Regions from separate parts of the Enterobacter pseudoroggenkampii genome, predicted to be linked through region 1. Evidence: predicted binding sites of a transcription regulator. Region 1 holds the regulator's gene; the other holds the start of a gene.
What was found. Region 1 encodes PurR, which represses purine synthesis genes. Its sites were predicted from a motif close to CANGCAAACGTTTGCNTG; they were not measured.

Region 1 (4,212 bases):
CGACATCATCACCAGCAGCAGGCCGAGCGCGGCAATAATCGCCCCCATCACCGGCACAAAGCTGTACCCCAGTCCCCCTGAAATCACGACCCCACCGGCCGCCGCACCGAGCGCATTGCCCAGGTTGAAGGCGCCGATGTTGACCGACGATGAGAGGCCCGGCGCTTCATGCGCAACACGCATCACGCGCATCTGCAGCGGCGGCACCACGGCAAAGGTGGCGGCTCCCCAGACGACCATCGCGATCGCGGCGCCAAACTCATTACGCGCCAGCCACGGAATGGCAATCATGATGACAATCAGCAGGGTTAAGAAGCCCTTCAGCGTGCCGCTTACGGAACGGTCGGCAAATTTCCCACCGAGATAGTTGCCAATCGAGAAGCCCACGCCAATCAGTACCAGCATCGCGGTCACAAAGAGAGGCGTTGCGTGGGTGATGTCATGCAATACCGGTGAAATATAGGTGTAGAGGGTAAACATCGCCCCTGCCCCCAGCACGGTGGTGAGCAGCGCGGAGAGCACCTGCGGGCGCACCAGCACCGACAGCTCTCTGCGCACGTCAGGACGTTCACCCGCGCTGCCTTTCGGCAGGGAGAAGAACAGCGCCACCATCGCGACCACGCCCAGTCCAGCCGTCGCCAGGAATGACATCCGCCAGCCAATAACCTCGCCCAACCAGGTTGCCGCAGGCACCCCGCCAATGTTGGCAATCGTTAGCCCCATAAACATGGTGGCTACGGCGCTGGCCTGCTTATGTTTTGGCACCACGCTGGCAGCCACGACCGATCCCAGCCCGAAGAACGCGCCGTGGTTAAGGCTGGTCAGAATACGCGACAACATCAGCGTGGTGTAGTCCGGCGCAATGGCCGAAAGCACGTTGCCCAGGGTGAAAATCGCCATCAGGAAAATCAGCGCATTGCGGCGCGCGCGGTGCGAAAGGAGAAGCGTCATCAGCGGCGCCCCCACCATCACGCCGATAGCATAGGCGCTGATTAACATCCCTGCCGCAGGGATCGAGACATCCACGCCGCGGGCGATGACGGGCAGTAACCCCATCGGGGAGAATTCAGTAGTGCCAATCCCAAAAGCGCCAATCGCCAGGGCCAGCAGGGGAAAATTGATTTTCATGCGTCAACTCCGGATGCCGTGTCATGTGGTGACACAGAACAAAGAAGCGGAAAGCATGACATCAATCACAAAAAATGAGAAGTTAACAAAATGGCAAAAGATTTTTGCCAGAGAAGTAACAATCGGGTCGATCGGGAGGGAGAAGGCTCTCCCTCCACGTAAATCAGTGCAGCGCAGCCGTCAGACCGGCCGCGACAATCAGAGCCAGCACAATAACGGTGGTGAACAGCGAAAACTTCAGATCGGAACTCATCAATTTTTCTCCTTTTAATCCCCCCACGAAAAGTGAGCCTGCTCATTTTTGCATAATTTACGTCAAAAATCTTCCTGGATTTAGGCTGATAAACACTTTACCTCTTCCCCTTTTCATCAAGATAGGACAAAATTCCACGCTAAATTTATTAGCGTACCGGCCATTGACCCCCTCCTGACGTCCCGTGTCGTTTTCCCGGCGTGCCGCAATTCAAGATTGCGTGATAAGGGTGAGAGAAGGCAAACGTTTACCTTCAAGTTTTTCAGGAGTTTAGGATATGGTCTGGAGTGACATTTAATGGCAACAATTAAAGACGTAGCAAAACGCGCAAACGTTTCCACTACAACCGTATCACATGTAATTAACAAAACCCGCTTTGTGGCGGAAGAGACGCGCAACGCCGTCTGGGCAGCGATCAAAGAGCTGCACTATTCGCCAAGTGCGGTTGCGCGCAGCCTCAAGGTTAATCACACCAAGTCCATTGGATTGCTGGCCACCAGCAGTGAAGCGGCCTATTTTGCCGAGATCATTGAAGCGGTTGAGAAAAACTGCTTCCAGAAAGGTTATACCCTGATTCTGGGCAACGCGTGGAACAGCATTGAAAAACAGCGCGCCTACCTGTCGATGATGGCGCAAAAGCGCGTTGATGGCCTGCTGGTAATGTGTTCCGAGTACCCGGAATCCGTGCTGTCGATGCTCGAAGAGTATCGCCATATTCCCATGGTGGTCATGGACTGGGGTGAAGCGCGCGCGGATTTCACTGATTCCGTTATCGATAATGCCTTTGAAGGCGGCTATATGGCCGGTCGTTATCTGATCGAACGCGGTCACCGCGAGATTGGCGTGATCCCCGGTCCGCTGGAGCGCAACACCGGCGCGGGCCGTCTGGCCGGTTTTATGAAAGCGATGGAAGAAGCGCTGATCAACGTGCCGGAAAACTGGATTGTGCAGGGCGACTTTGAGCCGGAGTCGGGCTACCGCGCAATGCAGCAGATCGTCTCCCAGCCACACCGTCCGACCGCCGTTTTCTGCGGGGGTGACATCATGGCTATGGGCGCGCTCTGCGCTGCCGACGAGCTGGGTCTGCGCGTACCGCAGGATATTTCCGTGATCGGGTATGACAACGTGCGTAACGCGCGTTTCTTCACGCCAGCGTTGACCACCATTCACCAGCCGAAAGATTCGCTGGGCGAAACGGCCTTCAATATGCTGATGGACAGGATCGTCAACAAACGTGAAGAGTCGCAGTCCATTGAAGTTCACCCGCGTCTTATCGAACGCCGTTCCGTTGCGGACGGTCCGTTCCGCGACTACCGTCGTTAATCGCTTTACGGGGCCAGCTATGCTGGCTCCCGTAACCATTCCCGGTTTAGCGTTTCGCTGTCTCCCAGATAATCCAGCAGCCAGGCCATCGCAGGCGAGACATCACTTTGCTGCCAGGTCAGGCAGCAGGCCGCATCCGGGAACGGATTCTCCAGCGTCAGCTCAACCCACTCTCCGGTATCGATGCGCGGACGCGCGAAATGAACGGGCACCATCGCGACGCACAGTCCGGCGCTGAGGCACGTCGCCGACGATTCCCAGTCAGGGGCCACCACCCGCCGCTGGTTGTCCAGAAGCCAGGTGATACGCTTAGGCAATGAACGGGAGGTATCCTCCAGCACCAGCGACGGCCAGTTGCGTAGCGTATCATCGCTGAGCGGCCCCTCCATCGCCGCCAGCGGATGATCGCTTGCCACCACGCACTTCCAGCTCAGCATCCCCATATCGCGAAAGGCGTAACGTCCCCCGACCGGGATCGCCTGCGTGGCCCCGATTGCCATCTCTGCCCTGCCGTCCGCCAGCGCATCCCAGACGCCGTTGAACACCTCCTGCGAGACCCGCAGCTCGACATCTGAAAAATGACGATAGAAATCGACGATCATCTGCCGGGTACGTTCCGGCTTAACGATGTTATCCACCGCGATGGAAAGATGCCCCCGCCAGCCGTTAGCGATCTGCTGACACTGTTCGCGGGTGATCTGCATTTTTTTGATAACAGAACGCCCTTCCTTCAAAAACCACGCCCCTGCGGGCGTTAATTCCACATCACGATGGCGCCGCTCAAACAGCGGAACCGCCAGCCACTCCTCCAACTGACGCACCGTGTAGCTGATGGCCGAAGGGACGCGGTGCAGCTCCTGCGCTGCACCGCTAAAGCTGCCGTTACGCGCGACAGCATCGACCACTTCAAGAGAATAATCTGACCACATTTTCTGCCTGCAAAAAATTTGAATGCACCCGCCAAATATTAGCGTTTCACAAGCGGCTTTGCACTCCCTACACTCTGCGCCAACGTACACCTGCCTCCTCAGGAGAATAAGAGAATGCAACCCAGGAAAGGATTTTTAGTCTGGCTCGGCGGCTTAAGCGTGCTGGGCTTTTTGGCCACCGACATGTACCTGCCCGCGTTTGCCGCGATGCAGGAAGACCTGCAAACCCCTGCGGCGGCCATCAGCGCCAGCCTGAGCCTGTTCCTTGCCGGTTTCGCTTTCGCGCAGCTCCTGTGGGGACCGCTCTCGGATCGCTTTGGTCGTAAACCGGTACTGCTGCTGGGTCTGGCCATTTTTGCCGTGGGCTGCCTGGGGATGCTGTGGGTGCGCGATGCCACCTGGCTGCTGGTGTTGCGCTTTATTCAGGCCGTGGGCGTCTGTGCTGCGGCGGTGACCTGGCAGGCGCTGGTGACCGACTACTATCCGGCTAACCGCACAAACCGTATTTTCGCCACCATTATGCCGCTGGTGGGTCTTTCCCCTGCCCTGGCTCCGCTGCTGGGCAGCTGGATCCTCGCG
Region 2 (4,212 bases), 400 kb from region 1:
CTGAGCGGCTTCTTCTCCCGCGACGTGCAGCTGCGCTGGGTTGGGCCTGAACCGACGCGACGCGTGAAGCGCCACGACGCCGTTCCCCTCTCCTTCGCCGATGGCTTCCCGTTCCTGCTGACTAACGAAGCCTCGCTGCGTGATTTACAAGGCCGCTGCAAAGCCAGCGTTCAGATGGAACAGTTTCGTCCGAACCTGGTGGTGACCGGTGTCGACGCCTGGGACGAAGACACCTGGAAAGTGATCCGCATTGGCAGCGTCATCTTTGATGTCGTAAAACCCTGTAGCCGCTGCATTTTCACCACGGTGAGCCCGGAGAAAGGCCAGAAGCACCCTTCCGGCGAACCGCTGAAGACGCTGCAGTCATTCCGCACCGCGCAGGACAACGGCGATGTGGATTTCGGTCAGAACCTGATCCCGCGCTCCAGCGGTGCAATCCGCGTCGGTGATGAGGTAGAGATCCTTGCCCGAGGGCCTGCAAGAGTGTACGGCTCAGGTCAGGAAGAAGAAATGGTCGACGTTGTGACGAATGTCGCCTCTGCGGTAGATATTCACTGGCAGGGAAACATCATCCGTGGCAACAACCAGCAGGTATTACTGGAGCAACTGGAGCAGGCAGGTATTCGCGTCCCCTATTCCTGTCGCGCAGGCATTTGCGGATGCTGCCGCATCAGGCTGGTGGATGGCGAAGTAAGTGCGTTGAAAAAATCGGCAATTGGAAATGACGGCACAATTCTGTGCTGTAGCTGCATACCGAAAACGTCCGTACAGCTGGAAGCTTAAACCGCCTGTTCGAGGCTGAAAGAATCTACGCGCAGCTGTGGCTTCAGCCTGTCGTTCATCACTTTAATGGCATCGCCAAGCTGCATCGTCCGCCCGGCAATGGTTACGCCGGGCTGGGCCAGCAGGCAGAGCGCAGCATTTTCACCAGGCTCAACCACCAGCAGGCTTACCTCTTCTGCGGTATCGCTCAGATTGACGCTCGCCGCGTCACCCGTTGCCGGGGTCCAGCTCATACCGTGCGCAAGAAAATGCCAGCTTTTTGGCATTTGCGGTTTCAGGAAGCGGATAGCCACCAGCGCATTTAATACCAGCTCGGCACGCTGCTCTTTAGAAAGCACCAGATCGCGGCATTTTTCTTCGAAAGAGAAATAAAGCGCCGCATCGTCAACGCAAAAGCCCGACGGGGAAAACGCGTCCGGGGTTAACATTCGGCGGGCGAAACGAGAGCGAAACAACATGCCATTGGCTAAATCGAGCATCATTCGATCATGCTCGTCGCAAAAATACCAGCGCCAGTTATCGTCAGGTTTAATTCGCATGTTTCTCTCCCGTCCCCGAAACGTCCTGTACTAAAAATGTCCTGATCGCCGCTTCGTTTATAACACCATTAATAAAAGACTATAATGTCTAAATAAGCAACAGTGACGGAATATAAAACAACCAGGGCTGGAAATAAAGCCCTGGTTGTCTGATTAAGAGAAAAGATTAGATATGAGTAACGATTTCTTTAATCAGCGGCGGTCCTTTAAAAATAAAGCCGGAATAGATTTGCACCAGTGACGCACCCGCCGCCATCTTCTCGCGCGCAGCAATCACGGAGTCGATGCCACCGACGCCAATAATCGGCAGGCGTCCTTTTAATTCCGCAGACAGGGCGCGAATAATCTCGGTGCTTTTTAATTGTACCGGACGTCCGCTTAACCCACCCGCTTCGTCACAGTTTTTCATTCCCTGCACGAGGGAGCGATCGAGGGTGGTATTGGTTGCAATCACACCATCAATATTATGGCGAACTAAACTGTCGGCAACCTGGATCAATTCTTCGACAGAAAGATCCGGGGCGATCTTAACCGCGACCGGAACATATTTATGGTGGATCGTCTGGAGTTCATTTTGCTTATTTTTAATGGCACTCAGAAGATCGTCCAGCGCTTCGCCATATTGTAAGGAGCGCAACCCCGGAGTATTGGGTGAAGAAATATTCACCGCAATATAACCGGCATAGGCGTAGACTTTTTCCATACAAATCAGATAGTCATCTTTACCCTGCTCGACCGGCGTGTCTTTATTTTTGCCGATATTGATGCCCAGAATTCCGTCAAAGTGGGCTTTTTTAACGTTCTCAACAAGGTGATCAACGCCAAGGTTATTAAAGCCCATGCGGTTGATCAGCCCTTCGGCTTCAACCAGGCGGAACAGGCGCGGCTTGTCATTTCCCGGCTGCGGGCGCGGCGTGACGGTCCCGATTTCAATAGAGCCAAAGCCCATCGCGCCCAGGGCATCAATACACTCGCCATTTTTGTCCAGACCAGCCGCCAGACCCAGCGGGTTTTTAAAGGTCAGACCCATGCACTGCACAGGTTTTACCGGGACATGCTGGCGCACCAGCGCGGCCAGCGGCGTTCCGGTAATACGACGTAATTGCTGCATTGTAAATTCATGAGCGCGCTCAGGGTCGAGCTGGAAAAGAGCTTTACGAACGAAGGGGTAGTACATGAACTCTCCTGGATTCCCGGTGTGCAAACCGGGAGGGGATTATGGGCGATCCACGCGCGAAAGGGAATTGACCTGCGGCAAAAAATCAGCGTAAAACGCAATCGTTTACCTCCCTGTCTATTTCTTATGCACTTTTTCGCATTTTAATTGCAGATAAATCATTTAGTGGAATAACCGCGCGGTGTCACACTCCTGAAAATTGTTATGAATGTTAGATAAAAGCAAACAATTAGTTATAAGGAGGAAGTATGCGCGTCATTACCCTGGCCGGAAGTCCACGATTCCCTTCGCGCTCCAGCGCCCTGCTGGAATATGCCCGCGAAAAACTCAATGCCCTAGATGTGGAAGTGTGCCACTGGAACCTGCATAACTTCGAACCTGAAGATCTGCTTTATGCCCGTTTCGACAGCCCTGCGCTTAAAACGCTCATCGAGCAGCTTAACGGCGCTGACGGCCTAATTGTGGCAACGCCCATTTATAAAGCCTCTTTTTCCGGGGCGCTGAAAACCCTGCTCGATCTGCTTCCGGAACGTGCCCTGGACGGCAAAGTCGTGCTGCCGCTGGCAACAGGCGGTACGGTTGCCCATCTACTGGCCGTGGATTATGCCCTGAAGCCGGTGCTGAACGCATTGAAAGCGCAGGAGATCCTCCACGGCGTTTTCGCCGATGACTCCCAGGTTATCGATTATCAACATAAACCTCATTTTACGCCGAACCTGCAAACCCGCCTCGATACTGCCCTGGAAACCTTCTGGCATGCTCTGCACCGCAGGGATATCCAGGCGCCGGCGTTTGGTCAGCCTCAAGGAGTCGCACATGTTTAAAACGTTAACCCGTATCGGCCTGGCAGGTCTGATGGCGCTTTCCTCGCTGGCCCATGCCGCAGAAACGGCTCCGGAAAGTTTACGCATTGGCTATCAGAAAGGCAGCGTCAGCATGGTGCTGGCGAAAAGCCACCAGCTTCTGGAAAAACGCTTCCCGGACACCAAATTCTCCTGGGTGGAGTTCCCGGCTGGCCCGCAGATGCTGGAGGCCCTGAACGTCGGCAGTATCGATCTCGGCAGTACGGGTGATATTCCGCCGATATTCGCCCAGGCGGCGGGAGCGGACCTCGTCTATGTTGGCGTTGAGCCGCCCAAACCGAAGGCCGAAGTGATTCTGGTGCCAGAAAACAGCGACATTAAAAGCGTCGCCGATCTTAAAGGGCATAAAGTTGCTTTCCAGAAAGGTTCCAGCTCACACAACCTGCTGCTGCGTGCCCTGCAAGAAGCCGGACTCAAGTTCACTGACATTCAACCTGTTTACCTGACGCCTGCCGACGCGCGCGCCGCATTCCAGCAGAAGAACGTTGATGCCTGGGCCATCTGGGATCCGTACTACTCCGCCGCATTACTGCAGGGCGGCGTTCGCGTGCTGAAAGACGGCACCACGCTGAAGCAGACCGGTTCGTTCTATCTGGCCGCGCGTCCTTATGCGGAAAAGAACGGCGCATTTATTCAGGGCGTACTGGATTCCTTTACCCAGGCCGATGCGCTGACCCAGACCCAGCGCCAGGAGAGCATTACCCTGCTGGCGAAAACCATGGGCTTACCTGAGCCGGTGATCGCGAGCTATCTCAACCACCGTCCACCGACCACCATCACGCCCGTGGACGCCCACGTCGCCGCGCTTCAGCAACAAACGGCTGACCTTTTCTATCAAAACCACCTGGTG

Region 2: pyrD (quinone-dependent dihydroorotate dehydrogenase) is a predicted target of PurR. The motif match lies at 2,594-2,611, and genes of this name have one in related genera.

What each region holds. Positions count from the first base shown of each region.
Region 1 covers NZ_JAPMLV010000001.1:1,101,797-1,106,008, reverse strand. The annotation lists gene OTG14_RS05420 (MFS transporter) at 1-1,128, opposite strand, end outside; gene cydH (cytochrome bd-I oxidase subunit CydH) at 1,292-1,381, opposite strand; gene purR (HTH-type transcriptional repressor PurR) at 1,679-2,704, shown strand; gene punR (DNA-binding transcriptional activator PunR) at 2,722-3,633, opposite strand; gene punC (purine nucleoside transporter PunC) at 3,748-4,212, shown strand, end outside.
Region 2 covers NZ_JAPMLV010000001.1:704,769-708,980, reverse strand. The annotation lists gene OTG14_RS03355 (YcbX family protein) at 1-783, shown strand, start outside; gene zapC (cell division protein ZapC) at 780-1,322, opposite strand; gene pyrD (quinone-dependent dihydroorotate dehydrogenase) at 1,489-2,499, opposite strand; gene ssuE (NADPH-dependent FMN reductase) at 2,748-3,323, shown strand; gene OTG14_RS03335 (sulfonate ABC transporter substrate-binding protein) at 3,316-4,212, shown strand, end outside.